DNA from 2 places in the Collinsella sp. AM23-17 genome. Region 1 is predicted to be linked to the other one. Evidence: riboswitches for the same ligand, from Rfam matches in the RefSeq annotation. Region 1 holds a riboswitch; the other holds the start of a gene.

Region 1 (9,188 bases):
AGCTTGCCTTACGGAGTGCTTCCCTATTTCGCGTCGGCCCAGGTTATGCCGGTGCTGGCTTCGGCGATTAGGGGGACGCGGAGGTCTACTACGTGTTCCATGACGTCGCGGACCATGGCGGTGAGGCGCTCGACTTCGTCGACGGGGCACTCAAAGTCCAGTTCGTCGTGTACCTGCAGAATCATGTGGGCAGCAAAGCCCTCTTCTTCCAGGCGGCGGCTTACGCGGGCCATGGCGATCTTGATGATGTCGGCGGCGGTGCCCTGCATGGGGTGGTTCATGGCCGTGCGCTCACCAAAGCCGCGGAGCTGCGGGTTTTTGGCCTTGAGCTCAGGAATATGGCGACGGCGGCCGTACATGGTCTCGGCATAGCCCGTCTGCTTGGCACGCGCCACCACGTTGTCGAGGAACGTACGCACGCCCGGGTATGCCTCGTAGTAGCGGTCGATCATGTCGCGTGCCTCGGCCATCGAGATATGCAGCGACTGCGATAGGCCGTAAGCCTGCTGACCATACACGATGCCAAAGTTCACGGCCTTGGCGCGGCTGCGCAGGTCGGGCGTCACCTCGGACACCGGCACGCCAAACACGCGCGCGGCCGTCTCGGCATGGAAGTCCTCGCCCTCGTTAAAGGCGCGCACCAGATGCTCGTCACCCGAGAGATGCGCCAGCAGACGCAGCTCGATCTGCGAGTAGTCCACCGCCAAAAAGACGCTTCCCTCGCCTGCCGAAAACGCCGTCTTGACAGTACGGCCCAGCTCCGAGCGCGTCGGGATGTTCTGAAGGTTCGGGTCACTCGAGGACAGACGACCCGTCGCCGTGATGGTCTGGTTGTACGTGGTGTGCACGCGACCGTCACCACGACGCAACGGGCCCAGCGTGTCCAGATAGGTGGACTTGATCTTGGACTTCTCACGCCAGTCCAAGATCAGACGCACGATTTCGTGGTCACGGGCAAGGTCGCTCAGCACCTTGGCGTTGGTCGAATAATAGCCGCGCTTGGTCTTTTTGAGGCCCTTGGTCGGAAGGCCCATCACGTCAAAGAGCACGTGCGAGAGCTGCATGGGACTGCCGATGTTAAAGGTCTCGTCGCCGGCCAGATCGCGAATGCTCCGCTCGATCTCGGCAATCTGGGTCGCCAGACCCTCGGACAGACTATGCAGGCGGTCGGGGTCCACGAGCATGCCCGCGCGCTCCATCTTGGCAAGCACCGGCACGAGCGGCATCTCGATGCCATCGAACACGTTGGCGGCGTTCTCGCGGGCCATGCGGTCGCGCAGCGGCGCCACGAGCGCCAGCGTCAGGGCCGCAGTGCGGGCAGCAGGGGCAGGAGCGTCCTCGCCAGCACCCTCCGCGCCGCGCGCCGCAGGCAGCGTCATCTGCAGATAGGTATCGGCCAGATACGCCTCATCAAACTCGGAGCGGTCGGAATCCAACAGATAGGCGGCGACCACAGTATCGAAGATGCGCGTGGAATCGACGGCCAGCGGATCCATGAGCTCGGGCTCAGAGGAATCGATGGGCGAAAGCTCGTGCAGCAGCGCCTTCATGTCCGGGCTCGCCACGCGGCCCTCCATAAACAGGCGCGCGAGCACGCCGGCGACCACGCCGTGGGCAACGTTGAAGCCATCGACCACGGCAGACGCACCGCCGTCGCCCTCCTCGAGCGCAAGCAACCCCTTGGACGTCGCCAGCCACAGCGTGCGCGTCAGGCCAAAAAGTGCGCCTTCCTCCTTGTCATCGTCCACCACGGCGGCGACCCACTCGCCCGCCTCGATCGCACGGACAACCTCGGACGCCACGGCAGCAAGCGCCTCGGCATCGCCGGCAGCGGTGCGCTCAATCGTGGGCATCTCAAACGTGCTAGCAGCGGCCGCAGCCCCGCCCTCGCCGCCAATCAGCGCCAAAAAACGGTTCTGCATGGCCGTAATGCCGAGCGTGCCCAGCGTAGCGGACACCTCGTCGGCAGAAAACGCCGGGAAGGACGTCGCATCAAAGTCGAGCTCGACAGGCGCATCGGTACGAATGGTTGCGACCTTGCGGCTCAGCAGCGCGTCGTCGATATGCGCGCGCAGGTTCTCGCCCATCTTGCCCTTGACCTCGTCGGCATGTGCGATGACCTCGTCCAAGCTGCCGTACTGCGCGATGAGCGCGCTCGCCTTTTTGGGGCCGATGCCCGGCACGCCGGGAATGTTGTCGGAAGTATCGCCCTTCAGGCCGTAAAAATCGGGCACGAGCGCCGGTGTAATGCCGTGATACAGGTCGTCCACGCTCTCGGGCGTCATGATCGCCACGTCGGACAGGCCTTTGCGGGTCGAGACCACGTTGACGTGCTCGGTCACGAGCTGATACATGTCGCGGTCGCCGGTCACCAGCAGCATGTCGCAGCCGGCTTCCTCGCCCAGGCGCGCCATGGTGCCCAGGATATCGTCACCTTCCCAGCCCTCGGACTGCAAAATCGGCACGTTGAGCGCAGCGAGCAGCTCCTTAATCATGGGGAACTGCGCGTGCAGGTCGGGGTCCATGGGCGGGCGCTGCGCCTTATACTGCGGCAGCATCTCCATGCGCACGCGCGGCTTGCCCTTATCAAACGCCACGACCACACCGTCGGGGTTAAAGGCGTCGATCATCTTGAGAAACATGTTTAAAAAGCCAAAGATCGCGTTGGTGGGGCGACCGTCCGGCGCGTTCATGGTGGGCGGCACGGCGTGGAAGGCGCGGTGCATGAGCGAGTTGCCGTCGATAACGGCAAAGGTGCGGCGCTTGTCAGACATATTGAATACCTCGCTTTGGGCTGGGCACGATTTGCTCCCACCAGTTTACACGCTCCCCGCCTCGCGGCCACCGCACATCAAGCTCCTCCGCCACCGCGCGCCCGCGCGTGATACGATGGCTCACGGTACATTAACCAGCACGATCGATCCGAAAGGAGCCTGCGTCATGGAGCGTCCCTGCGCATGGAAAAAGTACACGCCACAGCAGATCGAGGAGCTCGAGGAGCTTTGCCGCGGCTATAAGCAGTTTTTGAGTGAGAACAAGACCGAGCGCCTGTGTGTCAAGGCCGGCATCAAGATGGCCGAGGAGGCGGGCTACGTCGACCTGGAGACCGTGATCGCCGAAGGCCGCGAGCTCAAGGCAGGCGACAAGGTGTACGCCGCCAACCACGGCAAGGACCTTATGCTCGTCAACCTTGGAACCGCCCCGCTCGAGCAGGGCTTTAACATCCTGGGCGCCCACGTGGACTCGCCTCGCCTGGACCTCAAGCAAAATCCCGCCTTCGAGGCCGGCGACATGGCCTACCTCGACACGCACTACTACGGCGGCGTCAAGAGCTACCACTGGGTGGCCTCCCCGCTCGCGCTTGTGGGCGTCATCTGCAAAAAGGACGGCACCACCGTCGACATCAACATCGGCGACAAGGCTGACGACCCGGTCTTTACCATCTCCGACCTGCTGATTCACCTCTCGAGCGAGCAGATGGCCAAGCCCGCCAAGGACGCCGTCGACGCCGAGATCCTCGACGTGATTGTGGGCGGCCGCCCCGTCAAGTTTGACGAGGACGACAAGGACGCTCCCAAGGAGCCCGTCAAGCAGATGTTCCTGGATATCCTCAAGGAGCAGTACGACGTCGAGGAGGAGGACTTCCTCTCCGCCGAGATCGAGGTCGTGCCCGCCGGCCCGGCCCGCGACATGGGCCTCGACCGCTCCATGATTCTGGGCTATGGCCATGACGACCGCGTTTGCGCCTACCCCTCCATGCTCGCCCAGATCAATGTGGCCAATGTCGAGCGCACGAGCATCACACTCATCGTCGACAAGGAGGAGATTGGTTCCGTGGGTGCCACCGGCATGACGAGCCGCTTCTTCGAGAACACCGTCGCCGAGATCATGACGCTCGCCGGCGAGGATAGCCCGCTGGCCCTGCGCCGCGCACTCGCCCACAGCCGCATGCTCTCCTCTGACGTGTCCGCGGGCTTCGACCCGGGCTACGCCGGCAAGTTCGAAACCAAGAACGCAGCCTTTATGGGTCGCGGCCTGTGCTTTAACAAGTACACGGGCAGCCGCGGCAAGGGCGGCTCTAACGACGCCGACGCCGAGTATGTGGCCCTCATCCGCGACATCATGGACGAGGCGGGCGTTGACTTCCAGACCTGCGAGCTCGGCCGCGTCAACGCAGGTGGCGGCGGCACCATCGCCTACATCATGGCCAAGTACGGCATGAACGTCATCGACTCCGGTGTTGCCGTCCTGTCCATGCACGCCCTGTGGGAGGTCGCTAACAAGGCCGATATCTACGAGGCCTATCGCGGCTACAAGGCCTTCATCGAGCGCGCCTAACCGACCCTTCATCAGTTGCGGTGAAATACGGACTAAACTGGCCCATAAACGACCAAAACAGACCGTATTCCACCGCAACTTTCTTTTTGGCAGAGGAGAGTCCATGCTGCAGGTCATCATTTCGCCCGCCAAACAGATGCGCGCGGCCCAAGATGCTTTTGAAGTCCTGGGCATTCCACCTTTTGTGCACGAGACGGCTCGCCTCCACCGCGCACTGCTAAATATCGAGCGGAATGAAGGCAGCGGCGGCCTGCAGGCGCTATGGAACGTGAGTGACAAACTGCTGGGGCCTTGCCTCAACACCCTGCATGAATTCGGGCCCATCCTGAAAAACGGCGATCTCGACAATCCCGCACTCGCCCGTCACCTCTCCCCTGCCGTCATGTCCTATCACGGCATTCAATACCAGAGCATGGCACCCGAGGTGATGGATTTCGCGCAGCTCGCATGGCTGCAAGACCATCTGTGGATCCTCTCGGGCCTTTACGGATGCGTACGCCCCTTCCACGGCGTGTCGCCCTATCGGCTCGAAATGGGGGCGAAGCTTGCCGTCGACGATGCCCGAGACCTCTACGCGTTTTGGGGCGACAAACTCGCACGGGTCATCGCTCCGGCGGGCTCCAACGCTACGATCGTCAACCTTGCCAGCGTAGAGTATGCCAAAACCGTTCTGCCCCACCTCGCGGGCGACGCCACGGCCGTCACATGCCTCTTTGGCGAGGGTATCCGCAACGGGAAGCCCATCCAACGGTCGACCGCCAGCAAAAAGGCGCGCGGCTCCATGGTGCGGTGGATGGCAGAAAACAAGCTCGAGGATGCAAGCGAACTTACCGCATTCAACATCGGCTATCGTCACATCCCCGAGCTTTCAGACAAAAACACCCTGGTTTTCATGAACGCGCAGGCACAATAGGCCCGCCGTTTCCAAACACTCCGTTACTCCGCCAAGCCATCGGCCTTTGCAATCCCGTTTGTCGAACCGTCCTGATAGACAATCTTGACGTGCTCAACCTCGGACACCGCAACACCCGTCGGAGGCTCCAGACGCCATTCCGTCAGGACGATATCCATGGTCGTGGGCACATCTCCTTGATCTTTGAGCTTCACCGTGAGCGTTTTGAGCGCCGCGTCAAACGTCACGCGTTCGATTTCTTCACCTGGAATGGACCCACCACTCAGCTGCAACTGCACAAACTCATCGCGCGGGTACCAATAATCGCCCGGAACGGCGAGCGTATTGGCATTACCGCCAGTACTCCTCACCGTCATAATCGGTAGGCTATCATCAGCCTCGAACTCCCACGCAGCGCCGCCGCGACCGCCGAACGTCCAAATACAAAAGGCAATCACCAACACGGCAAGCACCGCAAAACCAATCGCGACAAGGCCATGGTGCGCACGGCTTTCCTCGGCCGATACATCCCATTGTGTCTCTCGATATAGATGCTTGTCTTCCATGTACGCCTCCCCACAGGCACGCTCGTTAGGCCAATCGTACCCATTCGAGCTATACTTGAGCCCATTACATAAACGGGGAGCTTGCAGGACAAGACGGCAGGCTGAGACTGGGCGCGCCCGCCCTGACCCGCAAACCTGATATGGGTAATGCCAACGAAGGGAGCCGTGCCAATGAGCACACAGACCGAGCCCAAGCTCGTCACGCAAATCGACTTCGCCCGCGCCGGGCAGATCACACCGCAGATGAAGGAGGTCGCCGAGCGCGAGCATCGCGACCCCGAGTACATCCGCGAGCGCGTGGCCGACGGCCGCATCGCCATTCCCGCCAACATCGTGCACATCAAAAAGGGCATGCGCGCCTTTGGCGTCGGTGAGGGCCTGTCCACCAAGGTCAACGTGAACCTGGGCATCTCGGGCGACAAGGCAGATGCCGCCGAGGAATGGAAGAAGGTCAAGATCGCCGAGGACTTTGGCGCCGACGCCATCATGGACCTCTCCAACTCGGGCAAGACGCGCCAGTTCCGCCAGCAGCTCATCGACGAGACGCCGCTCATGGTAGGCACCGTCCCCATGTACGACGCCATCGGCTACATGGAAAAGCCGCTGGTCAAGCTCACCAAGGACGACCTGTTCGAGGTCGTGCGCGCGCACGCCGAGGACGGCGTGGACTTTATGACCATCCACTGCGGCATCAACAAATCGGTCACCATGACCTTTAAGGAGACCGGCCGCCTCATGAACATTGTCAGCCGCGGCGGCTCGCTGCTATTTGGCTGGATGGAGGTTACCGGCAACGAAAACCCCTTCTACGAGTACTTTGACGAGCTGCTCGAGATCTGCCACGAGTACGACGTGACCATCTCGCTCGGCGACTCCTGCCGCCCGGGCTGTCTCTACGACTCCAATGACGCCACCGAGACCGCCGAGATGATCGAGCTGGGCAAGCTGTGCAAGCGCGCCTGGGCCGCCGGCGTCCAAGTCATGGTCGAGGGCCCGGGTCACATGGCGCTCGACGAGATCGCCGCCAACATGAAACTGCAGAAGCGCCTGTGCCACAACGCCCCGTTCTATGTGCTCGGGCCGCTGGTGACCGATATCGGCGTGGGCTACGACCACATCACCGCTGCCATCGGCGGCGCTATCTCCGCCAGCTCCGGTGCCGACTTCCTGTGCTACGTGACACCGGCCGAGCACCTATGCCTGCCTAACGCCCAGGATGTGCTCGACGGCCTCATGGCCACCAAGATCGCCGCACACGCCGCCGATATCGCCAAAAAGGTGCCGCACGCCCGCGACATGGACGACAAGATGGGCCAGGCACGCCGCAAGCTCGACTGGGATGCCATGTGGGAGTGTGCTCTCGACCCGGTCACCGGTAAGAAGCGCTACGAGGAGTCCCCCGCCGCCACCGAGGGCACCTGCACCATGTGTGGCAAGATGTGCGCCGTCCGCACCGTTAACAAGGTGTTCGAAGGCACGACGATCGACCTCGGCATGGAGGACTAACTCGTCACCGGAGCCACAATCGGTAACATGGTGTTCGTCAATTGTTGACGTGTGAACATTTGCTTACATTTGCGTAAAGATTGCATCGCCCGCCCGGGTTCGACATAGAGTCGGCCCGGGCATCTTTATAATGCTGGCTTAAAGACCCATTTGATTCCGACCGAACAAGGGAGCAAACATGGATCGCAGTAAGGTACCTGCCGTTCTATCCATCGCAGGATCCGATTCCAGCGGTGGCGCCGGCATTCAGGCCGACATCAAGACCATCACGGCGCACCGCCTGTATGCCGAGACGGCCATCACCGCCATCACCGCACAAAACACGCTCGGTGTCACCGCCGTGCAGAATATCTCCCCTGATATCGTCGCTGCGCAGATTGACGCCGTATTTGACGATATCCGCCCCAGCGCCGTCAAGATCGGCATGGTTTCCTCTGCCGAGATTATCGAGGTTATCGCCGACCGCCTGAGCGCCTGGAACGCGACAAACGTGGTCGTCGACCCCGTCATGGTAGCCACCTCGGGCGCACGGCTGATTGCCGAAGATGCCGCCGAGGCGCTCACCCGCCGCCTGTTCCCACTAGCAACCGTCATCACGCCCAATATTCCCGAGGCCATGGCCCTGCTTGACTACGAGGTCGACTCCGAGCGCACACAGCAAAATGCTGCCATGCTCCTCACCCGCCGCTTTGGTTGCGCATCCCTCGTTAAGGGTGGGCATCTTGTCAACGAGGCCAACGATGTATTGGCCGAACCCGCGCCGCTCGATGACGAGGGCAACCATCTGGGCGATCCGCTCACCACGTGGTTCCGCCACAAGCGCATCGAGACCGACAACACACACGGCACCGGCTGCACGCTTTCGTCCGCCATCGCCTGCGCGCTGGCCCAGGGCATGGATCTTGCCGATGCCGTCAACGCCGGCAAGGCCTACCTAACGGGTGCTCTCGCCGCCGGCTTTGACATGGGCAAAGGCTCCGGCCCTGTCAACCACATGTGGCAGTACTAAATAGCCAGTAACCTGCCAAAAAAAGACAGGCTACCTTGCACCAAAAACCGTCGCAACATTCGATGAAAATCGTGCAAACGCGAAAAATCATCGGATGTTGCGACGGTTTGATTTTAGATAGCGGTCGAGCAAAGGACCGGGGCGCCTATTCGTCGGCGAGCTGGATGCCGAGCAGACCCGAGAGTGCCAACGCCTGCTCGGCATTAACCGTCAGGCCACGCAGCTCATGGTAGTCGCCCGAGACGACAGGAGCCGCGAACGTACAACACGATACATCCACGCCGGAAAGCGGCGTCTTGAACACATCGATTCGCGTCAGGTCGCAGCCGTCCAAGCGCAATTGCCCCAGCTTTGCCCCCTGGAGTGCGGCCTCGGTCAAACGCGTGTCACGCGCAGCCATGGGGCCAATGCTTCCCTCCGAAAGGTTCGCATAGCTCAAATCGCACGATGTAAACGACACGCTCGACAGACGCGCCCTGAGCAAGTTGAGCCCCGGCGCCGAGCAGTCAACGAAGTCGCAGCGGTTGAGCCAGCAACCTTCCATGTTGCAGCGGATAAAGCGGCAACCGCGAAACACCACGTCGCGAAACGTCGAGCCGCTCCAGTCAACGCTATCGAACTCGCATGATCGGAACACGACGCCATCGAAGGTCGCGCCGTTCGCCACGTCGCAGGCAAGATCCAAATCCTCAAAAGCGGTATTGGAGACGAGCTCATCGCCCTCGGCAAAGAGGTCGATGAGCTCGTCCATGCCCATATGGCAGCCAATCCGTTCGTTTACCCGGGCAAAACCACCACAAAGGTGCCTGTCCCCTTTGCGGTGGCTTGGGGTCGCGCTACTCACCGAGCATCTCTTGGAGCTTGGCTGCCACGGCAT
Region 2 (9,188 bases), on a different contig from region 1:
GCCCACTGCTCGTCCTCGGTCAGCTTGTTGCCAATCTCGCAGCTGGCAAAGCCGCACTGGGGCGACAGGTACAGGTTCTCGAGCGGCACGTACTTTGCGGCTTCGCGGATGCGCTCGACGATGGCGTCCTCGTTCTCGAGCTCTGCCGCCTTGGTGGTTACCAAGCCCAGCACGACCTTCTTGCCGGGAGCGACGTACTTGAGCGGCTCAAAGCCGCCGGCGCGCGGCGTGTCGAACTCCAGATAGAACGCATCGACATTCTCATGTGCGAACAGGTACGGCGCGATGGGATCGTAGCCGCCCTCAAAGGCATAGGTGGAGTGGTAGTTGCCGCGGCACACGTGCGTGTTGACAACCAGATCGTCGGGCTTGCCCTCGATGGCGGCGTTGTTGAGCGCCACGCCCAGCTCGCTCACCCTTTGCAGGTCAACCGGGCTCATGCCAGTCTTGGACACAAAGTCGGTATCGCAATAGATGCCCCAGGTGCAGTCATCAAACTGGATGTTGCGGCAACCCGCTGCGTACAGGTCGGCGATCACCGTGCGATAAGCGGCTGCAATTGCGTCGGCAAGTTCCTCATCGGTCTTATAGACAGCGCGCAGGCTCTCCTGCTGGCCATCGCAGCGGTCGAGCGTAACCTCCGAGAACGTCTGGATCGGCGCCGGAATGGTCTGACGCGCAACCTGACCCTCCCCCTCGAGTGCCTTGACAAACTTAAAGTGCTCGACGAAGGGGTGGTTCTCGCCGCTGATGGGGCCGGTCACCACGGCGGTGTCAGCCGTGGTCTCCTCGTCGTGGAACATATAGCCCGTACGCGAGGTGCGGCGTTCAATGCCGTTGAGCCCCCACATAAAGTCGAGGTGCCAGTAACTGCGACGAAACTCGCCATCGGTAATCACCTGCAGGCCAGCGGCCTTTTGCTTGTCCACCAGGTCGCGAATAGCCTCATCCTCGACGGCCTTAAGCCCCTCGGCATCAAGCGTGCCTGCCGCATAGGCAGCGCGGGCATCCTTTACGGCCTGCGGACGAAGAAAACTGCCGACGATATCGGCACGAAACGGCGCGTTCGGTTGAATCGAAGTGCTCATAGATATCTCCCTTTGCATTGGTTGCTTTACTGGGACAGAGTATGAGCGCTCATATAGCCATCGTAAAATATACGTTTATAACAGTTTGATATAGATGCTTCCTATATCAGTTGGGACTGCCATGAAGAGATTTGACCTGTACAGGACGCAGCAGTCTAGATATGCTGACGGATCGCGTCGATATAGGCTTGACCGTAGCGCGTAAGCGTCGTGTTCTTGCGCGTGATGATGCCGATCTCCATGTACTCATCCACATCGAGCGGAATCGAGATAATGCCGGGGCCGTTGAGTTCGTGGCTAATCACGCCCGAGCACACCGTGTAGCCGTTGAGGCCCATGGCCAAATTGAACAACGTCGCACGGTCGCGCACGCGGATATTCTTGCGACGCTCAAACGTCGAGGTCAGCTCCTCGGAATAGTAAAACGAGTTGTAGCTGCCCTGCTCGTAGGACAGGAACGGGTAGTCTTCCAGATCCTCGAGCGTCACGCTGGAGCGGTCCGCCAGCGGATGGTCGGCACAGACGAAGATATGCGGCGTGGCACAGAAGAGCCCTTCGAACACGAGCTCGTTGGCCGCCAGCATGCGCTCGATAACCTCGCGGTTGTGCTCGGACAGATACAGGATGCCCAGCTCGCTTTTCATGTGCGCGACATCCTCGATAATCTCGTGGGTCTGCTCCTCGCGTAGGGTAAAGTCATAGCGCGCGGCATCGAACTCACGGATCACATCGACAAACGCGTTGACGGCAAAGGAATAATGCTGGCAGCTCACACTAAAGTGCGGCACCTGCTCGGACGCGCCCTTGTACTTGCCTTCGAGCAGATCCGCCTGATCGAGCACCTGGCGCGCGTAGCCCAAGAAGGTCTCGCCCTCCTCGGACACAATGACACCCTTGTTGGTGCGCTCAAAGATGTGCACACCCATCTCGTTTTCGAGATCGCGGATCGACGCGGTAATCGAAGGCTGCGACACAAAGAGCCGGCGCGAGGCCTCGGTGATGCTGCCGCATTCGGCAACTTTGACGACATACCTGAGCTGTTGAAGCTTCATGATGGCCTCCCTAGACGTCCGCGAAACCCGAACCCGCCGCATCTGCCTGACGCATAAACGACGGCATCTCCCCCGTCGCGGCGCAGGCGGCAATCTGATGCAGAGCCCCGGCAACCGCATCGTCTGCCGCAGCGCCGATATGCCAGCGCGCGGCAGCCGTGACGGCCTCGTTGGCATTGGCGACTGCAACGGAGTTGGGGACGGCACCGATCATGGGCAGGTCGTTATCGGAATCGCCAAATACGGCCACCTCGTCGGACGTCAGGTCCAAAGCGCGCGCCAGCTCCAGCGCAGCGCAACCCTTGTCCCAACCTGCTGGAAGAATGTCGAACAGGCGCACACGATTGTTGGGAAACACAAGCGAGAGTTCCGGCACCTCAGCGGCAACGCGCTCGCGGAGCTCCGCGAGCTCCTCACGCGAACGAGCACTCCAGATATTCGCCTTGAACACCGACGCGTCATCGACGACAGGACGGCACGGGGCCTCTTCGCCCTTGAGCCATGCGTTGCCGCCCGACTCCATGGCGCGGCGCACACGCTCGGGGTCGCTCGTCACACAATAGGCATCGTTATTCCAAAAGTCATCGCCTAAGCTGTAGACCTTCAGATAGGTATCGTCGGTTTCTTCTTCCAGATAGGCGGCCAAACGCATGAGTGCGTCGCTATCGGTCGCATGCGAGGCTACCACCTCGCCGTCCACAAACATGACCTGGCCGTTGCAGAACGCGCCGGTCGAGAAGCACTCGGCGCGATTGCGGAACATCCAGCCCATCGCGGAGGGCTGGCGACCCGAAACCGGGCCAAAGTGCAGACCCGCCGCCTGCATGGCATGAATGCCCTCGATGGCGTAGTCGCTGGCGCCGTCATGCCCGGCTGGAATCAGCGTATCGTCCATATCGGTCAGCACAAGTTTAATCATAAGGCCCCCTCGGTCATTCTTAATCCCGTCTATTGTACCGACCTGCCAAAAAGAGACAGGTTTATATTGGCAGGTTTTATCTGGGAAAACGCAAAGCCCCAGTTGTTACCTGCCAAAATAAACCTGTCCCTTATTGGCAGGTGCGCTAGTATAGGGAACAACAGATTCGATGCGGGAGTGCCGGCGGTGCAAACCACAAGGCTGAGAGGGCATAGGGCCCAATCCTTTGAACCTGTCAGTTAATGCTGGCGTAGGGAGCATGCCGCCTTTACAGGGGCGCTGTCTATGCACAGCGCCCCTTTTCTATGCCAAGGAGGCATGTGCAGTGATCGATTCGGAACAGCTTAAGCAAAATGTGGTCAAGGCCGTGGAGAAGATTCGCGCCACCAATCCCATGGCGGGCTCCATCACCAACACGGTGACGATTGACTTTGTCGCCAACGCGCAGCTCGCCGTGGGCGGATCGGCCGCCATGGTCTATCTGCCCGACGAGGGCGAGGCGCTCGTTGCCGGCGGCGGCGCCATCTATCTGAACATGGGCACACTCTTCCCCATCTACGAGCAGACGATTCCCCGCGCGGCCAAGGCGGCACACGACGCCGGCAAGCCCTGGGTGCTCGATCCGGTGGGCCTGGGCATCGGCAGCCTGCGCACCCAACTGGTAAACGAACTCAAGCAGTACAAACCCGCCATCGTGCGCGGCAATGCCTCCGAGATTATCGCGCTCGCCGGCCTGTGGGGCCTTGAGGGCGAAGCGGCCGATCTGAGTCGCGTGCGCGGTGTCGATACCACCGACACGGTAGACGCCGCCCGCGGCGCCGCCGTGGCGCTCGCCCGCTACACCGGCGGCGCCGTTGTGGTCTCGGGCGAAGTCGACCTGATTACCGACGGCACGACCGTGGCCAAGTCCCACGGCGGCAGCCCGCTCATGTCCAAAATCACCGGCTGCGGTTGCTCGCAGGGCGGTGTGCTGGCTGTGTACGCCTGCGCTGCCGATCCGTTTACGGCAGCCATCTGTGGCACCGCCGTCTACAACGTTGCCGGCACGCGTGCCGCCGCTGTCGCCGATGCCCCGGCAAGCTTTAAGGTCGCCTTTATCGACGAGCTCTATCGCGCAACCGCCCAGGACATCGCCGATAACCAACTCGAGCTCGAGGAGGCATAAGGCATGTCCGAGCCCGCAACCAATGCCGGTATGAACACGCTCGTCGCCGTAGCCATCGCCCCGTGCGGCACCGGCGACGAGCTGTCCGCCGAGGTCGCCGAGGTCGTACGCGTCATTCGCGAGAGCGGCCTTCCCAACCGCACCACCTCGATGTTCACCGAGATCGAGGGTGACTGGGACGAAGTCATGCAGGTCGTGCGCGACGCAACCTTTGTGTTGGCGAGCAAGGGCATCCGCACCGAAGTCGTGCTCAAGGCCGATATTCGACCCGGATTTACCGACACCATGACTGGCAAGCTCGAGCGCATGGAAGCGCAGATCAAAAAGCAGGAGGAAGCACAGTGAGCATCCGCGACAACCTTGATATCTCGGCCTATCTGGTACTCGGCCCCGAAAACACCCTCGGACGCCCCGTGGGCGATGTGGTGGCCCAGGCGCTCGACGCCGGCTTTACCTGCATTCAGGTGCGTTCCAAGGTGGCAAGCGCCCGCGAGATCATCGCACTGACGGGCGATACCGCGCAGGCCATCGCTCAGGCCGGCAAAACCGGGCAGGTCGCGCTGCTGATCGACGACCGCCTTGACTGCGTACTTGCCGCACGCGAGCAGGGTATTGCCGTCGACGGCGTGCATGTTGGCCAGAGCGACATCCCCGTCGAGGTCTGCCGCAATCTTTTGGGCCCCGATGCCATCGTGGGTCTTTCGGCCCGCTGCGAGGAGATGCTCGAGTACGTCAAGACCGCCGACATGAGCCTGGTCGATTACCTGGGCGTAGGCCCGCTCCACGAGACCGAAACCAAGCGCGACTGCGGACGTGCGGCCGACGGCTCCATCATCACCAAGAGCTTTGAGGACCTGGCCGCCCTCCATGCGGCAAGCCCCGTCCCCATTGTGGTGGGCGGCGGCGTCAAGACGGCCGATCTGCCGCAACTCAAGTCCACCGGCGTCGACGGCTTCTTTGTGGTGAGCGCCGTCTGCAGCGCCGACGACCCCTACGCCGCAGCCGAGGAGCTCGTCGATACCTGGCAGCAAGCATAGACCTATGCCGAGCAGCTGCTCCGCAGCCTCATATCTTCAAGAGCGGAAAGCGCATCCCAGTTTGGACGTCCATTCTGGGACGCGCTTTCCGCATAGAGGACCAGCGGGAAACTGCGTCCCAGTCTGAACGCTGATTACGGGATGCAGTTTCCGGCGTAGTCCCTACCCCGCCAGATACGCTTCCAGCGCGGGCAACGTCGTCTCCGCATCACGACGACCGACCTGATAGATGCGCTCGAGCTCATCGGGCTCGCGGCACAGCGACGGCACCTTCACCGATTCGCTGGGCCGCACCACAAAGATCTCGCCGGCAGCCTCGCGACGCGCCAGGTCATCGAGCGTGGCATTGTAGACCTCGTGCCGATGCTCAAGCGCCGCAACAAACTCCGGATAGTGACGATACACGCGACGCAGCATAGGCATCACGCTATTGGGCTGCTTTACAAAGCCCGCCGGCTGCGTCAGCACCACCACGTTGCGGTCATAGCCTTGCTCAAACAGCCAAGCGCTGGGAATGGAATCGGCAACACCGCCATCCAAGTACTTACGACCCTCGATGGCAACAGGACGCGTCGCCACGGGAATCGCCGACGACGCCCGGATCCACTCAATATCGCGCTCGTCGCCATAGGGCAGGTCATGGTAGACGGCCTGCCCCGTCTTAAGATCGGTACATACGCACGTAAACCGCATGGGGCAGGCGCGATATGCCTCCAGATCGATGGGATCGCGCTCGATGGGTACCTCATGATAGGCAAACTCGGCATTGAACATATCGCCGGTTCGCAACCAGCTCGTCACGCTCGCATAGCGCTTGTCGGCGCAATAGGCCTTGTTGTAGCGAATGGCGCGGCCGATCTGGCGCGATTTAAAGTTGTAGCCAAACGCCGCGCCCGCCGAGACACCCACCATATGGTCGCAGGTTAAGCCGTGCTCCATCCATACGTCGAGCACGCCCGCCGTATACATACCGCGGTAGCCGCCTCCCTCGAGCGCAAGTCCCACCGTGGGCGTCGTATCTGGCTGTGCCATGCGACCATCTCCGTTCCTGCGTTTTAAAACGAAACAAGTATACCCGTCAACATATATCGTCTCAGTTGCATTTTCTTCAAACATCGCATCATTGCGCTACCGTTTGGCGAATAATAGCCACCCGCGGCAGAGACACCCATATACAATCCTATACTGTTATTTTTACTTAGCAGGTATTGGCAGAGAACACTGGCCGACAAATAAACCCAATGACGCAGCAAGGCAGGGGCCTGGATACACGCAAAACGTGAGTAACAACGCGCGTACACAACGAGCTCGCCCGACGCGATCCACCCCGACCTCAGAAAGCCGCTTACAGCATGGACACTGACAGCAATTACACCGAAACGCTCGAAAAGACCGTCCGTGACCTTCTCGAGCGTCAGGAGGATCTGATCAGGACCGCCTTTACCGACCAGCTCACCGGACTTGGCAACCGCGGCGGCTTTGCCCGTTCCTTAGAGGAAATCTGGGAACAGGAACTGCCCGTGACCATGGCTTTTATCGACATCGATAACCTTAAGCACTGCAACGACATCTTTGGACATGACGCAGGTAACCGCTATATCTTGCAGGTAAGCCTCTATCTCAAGCTGTATATGAAGGTAGACGAGGCGGCATTTCGTCTGGGAGGCGACGAGTTTGCCATCCTATCTACGATTGCAACCGAGGACGACCTCGCCAAACGTCTGGAACACTGCCGAGAGGTCCTGCTCAAGAATAACGATTCCGAGATGCCCCACTCGTTGCTTTTTTGCTTCCATTAAATCTTCCTTACTATATTCCATTGTTACCCTCCATAACTTCTGATTGTTGCCGTCTTGACGATTATGTATCTTTACATTACCTTCTGAAACATATGGCGCACCTTGTCCAGGCGGCTGTTTGGACGGCGGGGCTGGATGACCGGCTGACCGACAGCGGCCTGATATCCTTTCAGCTCTGTAAGGCATACGCTCCGCCCGTTGGTGTAAAAGGCCAGATCAGTACGGTATGCCTGTATACAGCGGGCGGGAATCTCGCCAGTAATGACAACTTCATCCTTTTTTACCTGGGCCGTTTCGATGGTGGCACAGTATTTCGGTGCATCATGATAAGCCCTGGAAAGGTATTCCTGGGGCGCATAGAGGATGAAGGAGAGATAAGGTTCCAGCAGCTGCGTCCCCGATTCCTTCAATGCCTGTTCCAATACAATCGGGGCCAATGAGCGGAAGTCCGCCGGCGTGCTGACCGGACTGTAATAAAGCCCGTATTCAAAGCAAATCTTACAGTCCGTTACGTTCCAGCCGAACAAGCCCTGCTCCAGCCCGTAACGGATACCATCCCTGACAGCGTTTTGAAAACTCTGGTTCAAGTATCCCAGCGAAACCCGGCTCTCGTATTGTACACCGGAGCCAAGCGAGAGTGGTGTAACAGACAGTCCTATGGATGCCCAAAACGGGTTGGGCGGCACCTCGATATGGATGGTGTGGCTGGCTGCTTTGAGCGGCCGCTCCATATAAATGACGGAGGGTTCCTTTACCACTGTTTCAAGCTTGTATTTTTCCGACAGCAAAGCGGAAACAACCTCCAACTGCACCCGGCCCAAAAAAGAAACAATGATCTCATGGGTGATGGAATCCACTTCGCAACGCAAAAGCGGGTCAGTATCCGCAAGTTGCGTAAGAGCGTCCAGCAGCCGTTCTCTTTGCGCTGCCGTTTTCGGCGCAATCGTCGTCCGCAGCATGGGGAGGGGGTCCTCGCGCCACCTTTTACGAGGGAGCCGGGTTTGGTCCCCTAATACATCGTTTAACCTCACGCTGTCGCTGGGAAGGATAACAATTTCACCCGGATAAGCGGTGTCTGTCCGAACAATTTCCCCTTTGGATGGAATACGCATCTCTGTGATTTTCAGCTTTTCTCTCCCGGCCAGGGCCACCGTATCCCGCAGGCGCAGCGTTCCGCTGTATAGCCGTAGATAGACACGCCGCTGGCCGCAATCTGTATACTCCACCTTGAAAACGCTGCCGCATAGGGCGGCGCTCCCCTGTTCCCCAATCGGTTGGAACAGCCCTGTCACCGCATCCATCAACGGTTGAATGCCAAGGCCCTTTTTGGCGCTGCCATAATAGACCGGGAACAGGGAGGCGTCTTGAACCCGCCGCTGTTCCTCCCGCACAAGTTTTTCCCGGCTGATTGGTTCTCCTGCGATATACTTTTCCAATAATTTATCGTTATTTTCGATGACCGCATCCCATGCTTCTATGTCGGTATTTTCCTCCAGGACTATTTCCGGGGACAGCGACACCGTCTGCTTGATGATAATATCGGCGGAGAGCTTATCCCGAACAGACTGAACCACGCTCTGCAAATCAACGCCAGCCTGGTCGATCTTGTTGATAAAGATAACGGTGGGAATGTTCATTTTCCGCAGGGCATGGAACAGAATACGGGTCTGGGCCTGCACGCCATCTTTAGCGGAGATCACCAAGATGGCCCCATCTAAAACAGCCAAAGAGCGGTACACCTCCGCCAAAAAATCCATGTGGCCGGGCGTATCCACAATGTTGACTTTACATCTGTGCCACTGGAAGGAAGTGACTGCCGCTTGAATGGTAATCCCACGCTGCCGCTCCAAAAACATGGTGTCCGTCCTCGTTGTCCCTTTTTCGACGCTCCCCGGTTCTGAAATGGCTCCGCTGGCATATAGCAGGCTCTCCGTCAAGGTCGTCTTTCCAGCGTCTACATGGGCAAGAATTCCAATATTGATTATTTTCATGTGATTGTCCTCCCTTTACTGCCCCGAAGGGCATAAAAATCCCCAGCAGTAAAATACTTTTACCACTGGGGATGATAATTTGCGGACATACACATATGCAGCATACACCTGTTTGTGAGTGCTGTTTTTGGGGATAT

Evidence for each region. A riboswitch is a leader RNA that binds a small molecule or an ion and turns the genes downstream of it on or off. The one in region 1 is predicted to bind thiamine pyrophosphate.
Region 2: linked by a shared signal. The riboswitch ahead of thiM (hydroxyethylthiazole kinase) and the one ahead of thiC (phosphomethylpyrimidine synthase ThiC) in region 1 are both predicted to bind thiamine pyrophosphate.

The regions. Positions count from the first base shown of each region.
Region 1 is NZ_QRHU01000012.1:67,229-76,416, forward strand. Features, by position in the region: gene polA (DNA polymerase I) at 24-2,774, opposite strand; gene DW645_RS05945 (aminopeptidase) at 2,941-4,338, shown strand; gene DW645_RS05950 (YaaA family protein) at 4,442-5,251, shown strand; gene DW645_RS05955 (hypothetical protein) at 5,275-5,796, opposite strand; TPP riboswitch at 5,860-5,975, shown strand; gene thiC (phosphomethylpyrimidine synthase ThiC) at 5,968-7,302, shown strand; gene thiD (bifunctional hydroxymethylpyrimidine kinase/phosphomethylpyrimidine kinase) at 7,481-8,311, shown strand; gene DW645_RS05970 (pentapeptide repeat-containing protein) at 8,457-9,068, opposite strand; gene DW645_RS05975 (SGNH/GDSL hydrolase family protein) at 9,148-9,188, opposite strand, start outside.
Region 2 is NZ_QRHU01000008.1:91,763-100,950, forward strand. Features, by position in the region: gene DW645_RS04405 (5-methyltetrahydropteroyltriglutamate--homocysteine S-methyltransferase) at 1-1,088, opposite strand, end outside; gene DW645_RS04410 (LysR family transcriptional regulator) at 1,244-2,140, opposite strand; gene DW645_RS04415 (HAD-IIB family hydrolase) at 2,151-3,059, opposite strand; TPP riboswitch at 3,223-3,333, shown strand; gene thiM (hydroxyethylthiazole kinase) at 3,385-4,224, shown strand; gene DW645_RS04425 (thiamine-binding protein) at 4,228-4,569, shown strand; gene DW645_RS04430 (thiamine phosphate synthase) at 4,566-5,261, shown strand; gene DW645_RS04435 (patatin family protein) at 5,424-6,293, opposite strand; gene DW645_RS04440 (GGDEF domain-containing protein) at 6,614-7,060, shown strand; gene tet(W) (tetracycline resistance ribosomal protection protein Tet(W)) at 7,132-9,051, opposite strand.